2 regions of the Arthrobacter sp. Y3221048 genome follow, and region 1 is predicted to be linked to the other one. Evidence: riboswitches for the same ligand, from Rfam matches in the RefSeq annotation. Region 1 holds a riboswitch; the other holds the start of a gene.
The links. A riboswitch is a leader RNA that binds a small molecule or an ion and turns the genes downstream of it on or off. The one in region 1 is predicted to bind glycine.
Positions count from the first base shown of each region.

Region 2: it holds a riboswitch for glycine, as region 1 does, so the genes downstream of both, gcvP (aminomethyl-transferring glycine dehydrogenase) here and AC5RVS_RS03975 (glycine dehydrogenase (aminomethyl-transferring)) in region 1, are expected to answer to the same signal.

Region 1 is NZ_JBNHHX010000001.1:840,512-846,105, reverse strand. Features, by position in the region: gene AC5RVS_RS03985 (hypothetical protein) at 1-1,463, opposite strand, end outside; gene AC5RVS_RS03980 (peptidoglycan-binding protein) at 1,471-2,262, opposite strand; glycine riboswitch at 2,563-2,664, shown strand; partial or broken gene AC5RVS_RS03975 (glycine dehydrogenase (aminomethyl-transferring)) at 2,812-3,134, shown strand; gene gcvH (glycine cleavage system protein GcvH) at 3,181-3,567, shown strand; gene glyA (serine hydroxymethyltransferase) at 3,564-4,889, shown strand; gene AC5RVS_RS03960 (L-serine ammonia-lyase) at 4,898-5,594, shown strand, end outside.
Region 2 is NZ_JBNHHX010000002.1:182,701-188,294, reverse strand. Features, by position in the region: gene gcvT (glycine cleavage system aminomethyltransferase GcvT) at 66-1,217, opposite strand; gene gcvP (aminomethyl-transferring glycine dehydrogenase) at 1,233-4,112, opposite strand; glycine riboswitch at 4,284-4,383, opposite strand; gene AC5RVS_RS05480 (mycothiol transferase) at 4,485-4,997, opposite strand; gene AC5RVS_RS05475 (MFS transporter) at 5,097-5,594, opposite strand, start outside.

The sequences.
Region 1 (5,594 bases):
GAAGCTGCCGCATCGAACAGGGTTCCGCGTTCGTAGGGCTGCACCGGGCGGTAGGCGCCGTCGTCGGGCCACCAGGCCCAGGCCAAACCGGCGAGAACGGCGACGGCGGCGGCCATGGCGGTCACCCGCCGGAGCGGCCGGCCACGGGTTTTCGCCCAGACCGCCGTGCCGAGCTGGCGGGCTAGGCGGAGCAGGATGTAGGCAATCCCGAGAATGGGAAGCGCGACGGCGGTGATCGCCAGGACACGCACGGCCATGATGGCGAAGTCGCCGTCCGAACCGGCATCGGCCAGCAGCCTTTGTTGGTCCATGATGCTGGCCCAGGCCGTCCCCAGGACCCGGGGAAGCGAGACCACCATCATGAAGAGGCAGAACAGGAGCAGCGGAACCGTGACCAGGACCCAAGCGGTCACGACGGCCCTGGCCCAGGGCTTGAGCAGCTTGGGTTCGGGATCGGACCACCGCCAGGGCAGCAGCGCCAGCAGGGTGGGCTTGATCCGTTGGAACAGGTCGGGAACCCCGGTTGCGTCGGCGAGGATGTGGTAGCCGTCGAAGCGAACCAGGGGCAGCAGCTGGCGCACCATCTGCAGTATCTGGGTCACCACCACCAGCAGCAGCGCGTCGAAGCCGGTGAGCCACCAGGCGCCTATCGTGCCCACCACGACGATGGCGTTAAAGTACAGGCCGCCCAGATCCGTGCGGAGCCGGCCGCCGCGTCCCAGCCGGTAGGAGTCCGTGACGTCGGTGTAAAAGGCGGGCCAGATCAGGTACAGGCCGACGCCCATGGCTCCCGGCGTTGCGCCGCCGCGGCGTGCCCCGGCGGCATGGCCAAACTCGTGGAAGCCGGCCGAAAGAATGGTGGTGGCGAAAACCAAGAGCAGCAACCCGGGGTTGGCGAAGGCTTGGTGCGTTGCCGAGCCGAGGCCCTTGACCATCAGCACCCACCAGCACGCCGCCAAAAAGGCCAAAGTCACGGGCAAGGCGATCAGCGGATGGAACAGGACGGCGAAAGGAGCCGTCAGCTTCCGGGTCAGCGCGGGATCCGTGACCGTGTAGCGGAAGCGCATGCTCAGCAGCGGGCTGGCCTTTTTGACTTCGGGTTGTGAGCCGTCCGCGAGCCGCAGCAGGCCCAGCGGCAGCAGCTGTTTTTCGATCAGGGTCTGCACGTTTTCGGCAGTGATCAGCCTGCCGGACGTCCCGCCGGCATGTTCGGCAATTTGGTCGAGGCTTCGAGAGCCGTCCACGCCCTCCAAAACCGCATAGAGCAGCGGAGTGAGCTGGAGCGTCTGCCCGTCCGCGCGCCGGACCAGCGCGGGCGGCTCCCGGTAGCCGGAACCCTGTGCCGGTCCGAGGAGCTGCACGCCGTCGGCCAGCGTCGGGACGTCAATCGAAGGGGGTGCAGCCGACCGGCCGCCGGACAACACGTCACTCGCGGCCGGCGGCCGGCTCGGACCCATGCTCATTCAGGGACTATTGTTCGAGGTCGGACTGCTGGCCGGCGCTGGCCTCGGCGCTGCCGTCGATCTGCTGGTTGATGATGGCGTCCTGCTGCGCCACCGCGACGGCATTGCTGTCGACTGAGCCGATATTCGCCGCCACCGCGGCGTCAATCGGCGCGGCAACGTTGGCGTTGGCGGCCACAGCACCATTGATCGGGGCGGCAATATCGGCGTCCGCGGCCAGATTGACGTTGACGTTGAGCAGGTTCCCGTCGAGGGTCGACCCAAGGCCTTCCGTGACGGATCCGGTGTCGGGCAGGGTGCCGTCCGGCAGCGTGCCATCGGGAAGGGTGCCGTCGGGAAGGGTGCCGTCGGGAAGCAGCGCAGGAGCAGTTGCCTCCGGCCCGGAGGCGCCCTCCTGGGAAAGGCCGGAATCGCCGACGGCGGCTGTCCCGGCAGCGGGGCCGGCCGTTGCCCCGGCGTCGTCCACGGTGTCATTGCCCTGGTCGATGGTGCTGTCCTGCGTGGACTCGGCGGTCGCGTCCGCAGTGATGCCCTGGTTGATGATGACTCCCTGGTCGGACAGGGCCTGCGCCGTGGAGCCGGTCGAGAGGATGTTGGCCGAGGCGGCGGCATCGATGGGGGCCGCGACATTGGCGTTCGCCGCGACGGCCAGGTCGATGGGCGCGGCCGCATCGATGGCCAGGTCGAGATCGGCATTCAAATCCAAGATGGACGCGACTTCCTTGTCCGGCAGCGCCGTTCCGGACTGGGATTCGAGTTCCTCCGGCGACAGCGGCGTGCGTCCCTCTTCGTTGCTCATCAAAATCTCCGTCTCCGGCGCAAGGCGCCTTCCGTTCCAACCCGTGGTCGAAACCTGTCGATTCTTGTCAACGGCCCGGCGGCACACCGGGCCCTCGGTCATCAGCCTTCCTCTCGAGGACATCAACGCAAAGCATACTGATGAATCCTTTTATTGGGTAGGCGACGGTGCGGTTCCGGGCGCGCGGCGGCCGACGAAACCTTGGATGGGACCGGACTGATGCTCGGCGACCGGATTTTGATCGCACCGGGCACTGTGTGTATCGTGTGAGACGAATCACCCACAACTGAATGTGCCTTTCGAACCGTGGCGGGAGAGTCCTCTCCGCACACCATCCGGGCAGGCGCCGTAGGAGCAAATCCTCCCCAGGAATCTCTCAGGCCCATGTACCGCCGCGGCGAGGCAACTCTGGAAAGCAGCCAGGCAGCAGCCAGGCTCACCGACGGTGCAAGCGGAACACACTCCGCGGAATCTCTCAGGTCAAATACAGAGCGGGGAGGAACCCAATCCCAGCCGAGCCCTCGGGCCGGCCCGATCTTGGAGTTCCTCATGACGGTTCAACCACTTTCATCAACCTTTGCCGACCGGCATATCGGTGCCCGCCGGCATGCGGACATCGAGCCCATGCTCAAGCTGGTCGGCCACGACAGCGTGGACGGCCTGGTGGACGCTGCCGTTCCCCCATCCATCCGCCAGGCGAGCGTCCTCGATATCGACGACGCCCTGAGCGACACCGCCACGCCGCCGGTGAGCCGTCGCAATGTGGTGGAATCCCCGGCCTAATCCAGGACCTCACCGCCCTGCCCGTCGCCAACGCCTCCCTGCTGGACGAGGCCTTGGCGGTCGCCGAGGCCGTGCAGTGGCGCCGGCAGTAATTCTTTTCCGCATCAACAGCACGTTTCCAAGAAAGGCATCACAGTGAGCAAGGTCAACGCCGAACTACGATATTCCGCAGAGCACGAGTGGGTGGCCGCCGACGGTTCCGGCCCGTCCAGGATCGGCGTTTCTGCCGTGGCAACCGAGGCGCTGGGCGACATCGTGTACGTGGATCTTCCCGAGGTCGGTACCGTCGTGACGGCCGGCGAAACCTGCGGTGAAATCGAGTCCACCAAGTCCGTTTCGGACCTCTACTCTCCGGTGACCGGCGAGGTCACCGAAGTCAACGGCGACGCCGTGGCCGACCCTGCCGTGATTAACGATGACCCCTACGGCGCGGGCTGGCTGTTCACCGTCCAGGTGTCGGAGGAAGGCCCGCTGCTCTCCGCCGAGGAGTACGCCACCGCCAACGGTGGTGAAGTAGCATGACCGCGGCCATGACGGCTGTCGCCAGCGCCAGCCTGAACGCGGACCTGGGCGTCCTCGATCCGGAAATCGCCGCCCAGATCGACAACGAGCTGCGCCGCCAGCAGGCCGGGCTGGAAATGATCGCCTCGGAGAACCACACGTCCGTCGCCGTCATGCAGGCCCAGGGCTCGGTGGTGACCAACAAGTACGCCGAGGGTTACCCGGGGCGCCGGTATTACGGCGGCTGCGAGCACGTCGACGTGATCGAGCAGCTGGCCATCGACCGGGTCAAGGAGCTGTTCGGTGCCGGCTTCGCCAACGTCCAGCCGCACTCCGGTGCGCAGGCCAACGCCTCGGTCATGCACGCCCTGATCAAGCCCGGCGACACGATCCTGGGCCTGAACCTGGCCCACGGCGGGCACCTGACCCATGGCATGAAAATCAACTTCTCCGGCAGGCTGTACAACGTGGCCGCTTACGGCGTCTCCGAAGAGGACCACCGGGTCGACATGGCTGAGGTGGAGCGGCTGGCGCAGGAGCACAAGCCGCAGCTGATCATCGCCGGCTGGTCCGCCTACCCGCGCCAGCTCGACTTCGCGGAGTTCCGCCGGATCGCGGACGCCGTCGGGGCGTACCTGATGGTGGACATGGCGCACATCGCCGGCCTGGTGGCGGCGGGCCTGCACGCCAGCCCGGTGCCGCACGCCCACGTGGTCACGTCCACCACGCACAAGACGCTGGCGGGTCCGCGCGGCGGCATCATCCTGACCAACGAGGCCGACATCGCCAAGAAGATCAATTCCGCGGTGTTCCCCGGCCAGCAGGGCGGGCCGCTTGAACATGTCATCGCGGGCAAGGCCGTGGCGTTCAAGGTCGCCGCGTCCGAGGAATTCGCCGACCGCCAGCAGCGCACGCTGGCGGGCGCACGGATCCTTGCCGAGAGGCTGTCTCAGCAGGACGTCGCAAAGAAGGGCATCACGGTGCTGACCGGCGGCACCGACGTGCATCTGGTCCTGGTTGACCTGCGCAATTCCGCGCTGGACGGCCAACAGGGCGAGGACCTGCTGGCCGCCATCGACATCACGGTGAACCGCAACGCGGTGCCGTTCGACCCGCGTCCGCCCATGGTCACCTCCGGCCTGCGCATCGGCACGCCAGCGCTGGCCACCCGAGGCTTCGGCGAAGAGGCGTTCCACCAGGTCGCGGACATCATCGCCGAAGCCCTCATTGCCGGGCCGGCCGCCGACCTGTCCGTCCTGAAGACCCGGGTGGAGGCACTGGCCCAGGCGCATCCGCTCTACCCGGACCTGGCCCCGGTTTCCACACCAACCGAAGGTCGCTAAGGAGCATCATGGCTGTCGGCGTATTCGACCTCTTCACCGTGGGCATCGGTCCCTCCAGTTCGCACACCGTCGGTCCGATGCGGGCAGCCGCCGTCTTTGCCGGGGAACTGGTGTCAACCGGTGTGCTGGACCGGGTCGCCGGGCTGCGGGTGGATCTGTACGGATCCCTCGCGGCTACCGGCCGCGGCCACGGCACCTTCACGGCGGTGATGCTCGGGCTGGAAGGTTTCCAGCCCGAACAGATCCTGCCGGACGACGTCGAATCCCGTCTGGCAGAGATGGCCTCGACCGGCGAGCTGCAGTTGTGCTCACGGGTCGAGGGCTCGGCCGGCCTGGTCCTGGACTACCGGGTTGAGGACATGGTGCAGCATCCGCTCACCGTGCTGCCCCGGCACACCAACGGAATGAAATTCCAGGTGACCGACGACGCCGGCGCGATCCTTCACGAGGCGACGTTCTTTTCCGTGGGCGGCGGCTTCGTGGTCCGCGACGGCGAGGAAAGTGCGGCAGCGCGGGAACTGAATGCCTCCAAGGAGGAGCTCCCCTACCCCTTCCGGACGGCGGCGGAACTGCTGGAACACTGCCGCAACACCGGCCTGGGCATCAGCGACATCATGATGCTCAACGAGAAGGCCTCACGCTCCGAGGCGGACATCCGTGCCGGCCTGATCCACATCTGGCAGGTGATGGAGGAATGCAAGGACT
Region 2 (5,594 bases), on a different contig from region 1:
TATTCACGCAGTGCTCAGGCACAACGGGTCCGCAGTGCCGCGGCTACTTGTCCGCCGGGATGCGGTTACTTGTCCCGCCGGTAGAAGGGCAGCTCGACGACGTCGAACGGCTCCGGTTTGCCGCGCAGGTCCACCTCCACCCGGGTCCCGGGCACGGCGTACTCGGCGTCCACATAGGCCAACGCGATCGGGTAGCCGAGCGTGGGGCTGGGTTGGCCGGAGGTGACTTCGCCAACGGTCCGGCCGTCTTTCAGCACCGGGTAGTGGGAGCGGCCGGCGCGCCGTCCGGCCCCCTTGAGCCCCACGAGCTTGCGGGCCGAGCCCTTCTCTTTCTGCGCCTCGAGGGCCTCTCGGCCCACGAAGTCGCCGTCCTTCTTCAGCGCCACCACGCCGCCCAGGCCGGCGTCGAACGGGCTGGTCTGGAGGTTGAGCTCGTTGCCGTAGAGCGGCATGCCCGCTTCCAGCCGGAGCGAGTCGCGGCAGGCCAGCCCGGCAGGCAGCAGGTCGGCGCCCCGCCCGGCTTCCAGCAGGGCGTTCCAGAGCGCGGCCGCGTTGGTGTTGGGAACGTAGATCTCGAAGCCGTCCTCGCCGGTGTACCCGGTCCGGGCCAGCAGAAGCTTGAGCGGCGCCCCGGACACGGTGAATTCCACCTCGTCGGCGGCGTAGTACTTCATGTCCCGCACCACGGCGTGCTGGTTGGCGGGCACCAGCTGGAGCAGGATCTCCACGGATTTCGGGCCCTGCACTGCCACCAGCGACGTCTCGGCCGTGGCGTCCTCCACCGTGGCGTCGAAGCCCCGGACCCGGGCGGCGAGTTCCGCGGCGACGGTGCGGGCGTTGCCGGCGTTGGGCACCACCAGGTAGCGGTCCCCGTTCTGGTCGGCGGGACGCCGGTAGATGATCAGGTCGTCGATGATCCCGCCGTCCGCGTTGCAGATCAGCGAATACTTGGCCCGGCCCTCGGTGACGGCGGAGAGCTTGCCGACAAGTGCAAAGTCCAGGAACTTCCCGGCTTCCGGGCCGGTGACCCAGACTTCGCCCATGTGCGAGAGGTCGAACAGGCCGGCGCTGTTGCGCACGGCGCGGTGCTCGGCCAACTCGCTGCTGTACTTCAGCGGCATCATCCAGCCGCCGAAGTCCGTGAAGGAAGCACCCAGCCGCTCGTGTTCCTCGTAGAGGGCGGTGTGCCGGGGCATGGTGGTGGTCTCGGTAGTCATGCGGTGCGGACCTCTCTAGTTCTCGAAGGCTTCGGGCGGCGGGCAGCTGCAGATCAGGTTGCGGTCGCCGCCGGCGCCGTCGATCCGTCCGACCGGGGCGAAGTATTTGTCCACTTGCAGGCCCGGTACCGGGAAGGCGGCCTGTTCGCGGGTGTACGGGCGGTCCCAGTCGGAGCTGACCACGGCCGCGGCGGTGTGCGGCGCCAGACGCAGCGGGCTGGCGTCGAGCGGGAAGTCGCCGTCGATCACCTGGTCGATTTCGCCCTTGATCGCGATCATCGCGTCGATAAACCGCTCAATCTCCCCCAGGTCCTCGGACTCGGTCGGCTCCACCATCAGGGTGCCGGCCACCGGGAAGGACAGCGTGGGCGCGTGGAAGCCATAGTCGATCAGGCGCTTGGCCACGTCCTCGGCGGTCACCCCCGACTTGGCGGTGAGTTCGCGCAGGTCCAGGATGCACTCGTGCGCGACCAGCCCGTCGTTGCCGGTGTAGAGCACCGGGAAGTGCTCGTTCAGCCGGGCGGCGACGTAGTTGGCGGCCAGCAGGGCGCTCTTCGTGGCCTCGGTCAGGCCCTCGGCGCCCATCATGGCCACGTAGGCCCAGGAGATCGGCAGCACGCCGGCCGAGCCGTACTCGGTGGCCGAGACCGGCACGCCCTTGCCTTCGTGTTCGGCCAGCGCGGCGTTCCCCGGCAGGAACGGCACCAGGTGTTCGGCCACCGCGACCGGCCCGACGCCGGGGCCGCCGCCGCCGTGCGGGATGCAGAAGGTCTTGTGCAGGTTCAGGTGGGAGACGTCGCCGCCGAACTTGCCCGGCTGGGCGAGTCCGACCAGCGCGTTAAGGTTGGCCCCGTCGATGTAGACCTGGCCGCCGGCTGCGTGGACCGCCTCGCAGACGTCGCGCACGTCGGCGTCGTACACACCGTGCGTCGACGGGTAGGTGATCATGATGGCCGAAAGCGCGTCCGCGTGCTGGTCGATCTTCGCGCGCAGGTCGGCGTGGTCGATGGTGCCGTCCGGTGCCGTGGCGACCACTACAACCTTCATGCCGGCCAGCACGGCCGAGGCCGCGTTGGTGCCGTGCGCTGAGGCGGGGATCAGGCAGACGTCGCGCTTGTCGTCGCCGTTGGCCAGGTGGTAGCGGCGGATGGCGAGCAGCCCGGCGTATTCGCCCTGCGAACCGGCGTTGGGCTGGATGGAGACGCCGGCATAGCCGGTGATGGCCGCGAGGCGTTCCTCCAGATCGGTAATCAGTTCGCGCCAGCCGGCGGTCTGGCTGGCCGGGGCGAACGGGTGGATGGAGGCGAATCCCGGCCAGGTCATCGCTTCCATTTCCGCGGTCGCGTTCAGCTTCATGGTGCACGAACCCAGCGGGATCATGGTCCGGTCCAGCGCCAGGTCGCGGTCTGACAGCCGGCGCAGGTAGCGCAGCATCTGGGTCTCGGAGCGGTGGCTGTGGAACACCGGATGGTCCAGGTAGGACGAGCTGCGCAGCAGGTCCTCCGGCAGTTCGAAGCCGGCGTTCCCGGCCGTTTCCGCCGTCTTGCCGGCGGCGTCCTCCACACCGAAGGCCTCCGCGACCAGGGCGAGGTGCTCCGCCGTCGTGGTTTCGTCGGCGGAAATCCCCACGTGGTCCGCGTCAATGCGGCGCAGGTTCACGCCCTTGGCCTCGGCGGCGGCGGCGATCTCCGCGGCCTTGCCGGGAGCCTTCACCGTGAGGGTGTCGAAGAACTGGTCGGCCACCAGCGAGTAGCCGGCGCCGGTGAGCACGCCGGCCAGGGTGCGGGCGGCCTCGTTGGCGTGCTGCGCAATTGCCTTCAGCCCCTCGGGGCCGTGGTAGACGGCGTACATGCTGGCAACGACGGCCAGCAGGGCCTGCGCGGTGCAGATGTTGGAGGTGGCCTTCTCGCGGCGGATGTGCTGCTCGCGGGTCTGCAGGGCCAGGCGGTAGGCGGGCCGGCCGGCGTCGTCCTTGGACACGCCCACCAGGCGGCCGGGCAGCGAGCGCTCCAGCCCCTTGCGCACGGCCATGTAGGCGGCGTGCGGTCCGCCGAAGAAGAGCGGCACGCCAAAACGCTGGGTGTTGCCGACCGCGATGTCCGCGCCCTGCTCGCCCGGCGGGGTGATCAGGGTCAGGGCCAGCAGGTCGGCGGCCACGGTGACCAGGGCGCCGCGCTCCTTGGCCTGCGCGATCACCGGAGCGTGGTCGAACACGCGGCCGGAGGCTCCCGGCTGCTGCAGCACGATGCCCGAGATGTCGCCGTCGGGCAGGCCGGCGGAGAGGTCGGCAACCACTACGTCGAAGTCCAGCGCCTTGGCCCGGCCCTTGACGACGGCGATGGTCTGCGGCAGCAGGTCCGCGTCCAGCACGGTCTTGCCGGCGGACTTGGACTTGTTGGACCGGCGCATCAGCAGCACGGCTTCGGCCACTGCGGTGGCTTCGTCCAGCAGCGAGGCGTTGGCGATCGGGAGCGCCGTGAGGTCCTGGACCATGGTCTGGAAGTTCAGCAGCGCCTCCAACCGGCCCTGCGAGATTTCCGGCTGGTACGGGGTGTAGGCGGTGTACCAGGCCGGGTCCTCCACCACATTGCGGCGGATCACCGGCGGAGTGATGGTGTCGTAGTAGCCTTGGCCGATCATTTGCACGGCCGTCACGTTCTTCGCGGCGAGGGCGCGCAGGTCCGCCAGGACCTGGGACTCGCTGCGGGCGGCGGGCAGGGCCAGCGGTTCCTGCTGGCGGATGTCGGCGGGTACGGCCGCGTCCACCAGGTCGTCGATACTGCCGTAGCCCAACTGCTTGAGCATGGTTTCCGCGTCGTTACGGCGCGGACCGATGTGGCGGTCGGTGAAGGTGGCGCTGCCGGGCCGGGTAGCGAGGTTGGACTTAGCCGTCATTTGAGGAACTCCAGTAATCCCCGGCAGGGCGGACCATGCCGGTAGTGAAGGGTTCCTCCCCGCTCTGTGACTGAACCTGAGAGATTCCGCAGTCGTCGGCCCGTGGGGCCGCCTCCTGCTTGCACCGTCGGTGAGCCGGTCCTGAACGGTCCGGCTGCTTTCCAGAGTTGCCTCTCCGCGGCGGTACAGGGGCCTGAGAGATTCCTGGGGAGGTATTGCTCCTACGGCGCCTGCTGACTGGTACCCAGCAGGACTCTCCCGCCGCATGTCGAAGGCTGTATGCAGTTGTTTCTGACTCCTTGAATGGTAGTCCAGCGGCTGGCGGGCAACAAGGCGGCGACGGCCAAGGGCCCGGTTTAGCGGCCGCGGCCGCTAGGTTTTCCCGCGCGAAAGCATGCCCTTCACGTACGCGGCCTGCCCGACGTGCTCCAGGCAGTCGTCCAGGACGCTGACCAGCCGGACCCCCAGGCTGACGTGCGGGTCCCACCGGGTGTCCACGATCCGGTCCAGGTCATCCTCGGTCAATCCGGCCAGGTACTTCAGGGTGCCCGCATGGACGTCGTCGTAATAGCCGCGCAGCAGGTCGGCCGATTCGACCCGGACGGCCGCTACCTGCTCGGACGTGTGGCCGTAGCCATGGTCTTTCCGGGGCAGCGGCAGGTCGAACTGCTCCGCCCAACCGGTCAGCCAGTACTGGTCCGTGCCGGCGACATCGGCAATGTGGTCGTCCTGGATGCGCGTCAGATGCCAGAGGAGCCAGGCGATCGAGTTGCTGTCGCCGCCTGGCCGGGCGGCCAACTGTCCGGCGTCCAGCCCGTCCAGCACGGTGTGGACGCGTTCCTGGATCCTGCCGTAGGCATCGGCGAGCAGGTCATTGAACTTCATGGCGCCTCCTCGTAGTCGACTGGGCGCCAGCCTACCGCCTGGTGCCGCAGCGAGGAATGCGTGCCACGCGTGAGGCGTGGGGCCGTGCGTCGGCAGCCGCTACCGGTCCCGGGCCGAATCCTCCAGATAGCGGGGCCGCCCCACGATGACCAGGCCCACCGCCAGGATGAGCAACGCAGCTCCCAGCAGGCCGAAGGAAGCACCCCAGCCGCCGCTGACGTCGCGCAGCAGCCCAAACATCAGCGGACCGGCGCAGGCGACGGCGTATCCGATCCCCTGCGCGAACCCGGAGAGCGCCCCCGCACCGGCCGTGGTGCGGGTCCGGAGGTTAACCAGCAGCAGCGCCATGGCGTAGGTGCCCTGGCCGAGCCCGGCCAAGGTGATCCACAGCCACGTGCCAAACGAGGGCGACAGCAGCAGCCCGGCGTATCCGGCCACATAAAAGCCGATAAACAGCAGGCCCAGGCCCAGCGGATTGCGCAGTCGCGCCGCGATCAGCGGCACCAACAGGCTGGTCGGCAGGCCCAAGATGGCGTAGTAGGCCAGCATGGTGCCGGCCGTCGGGGGCAGCATCCCGCTGTCCACCAACAACGGCGG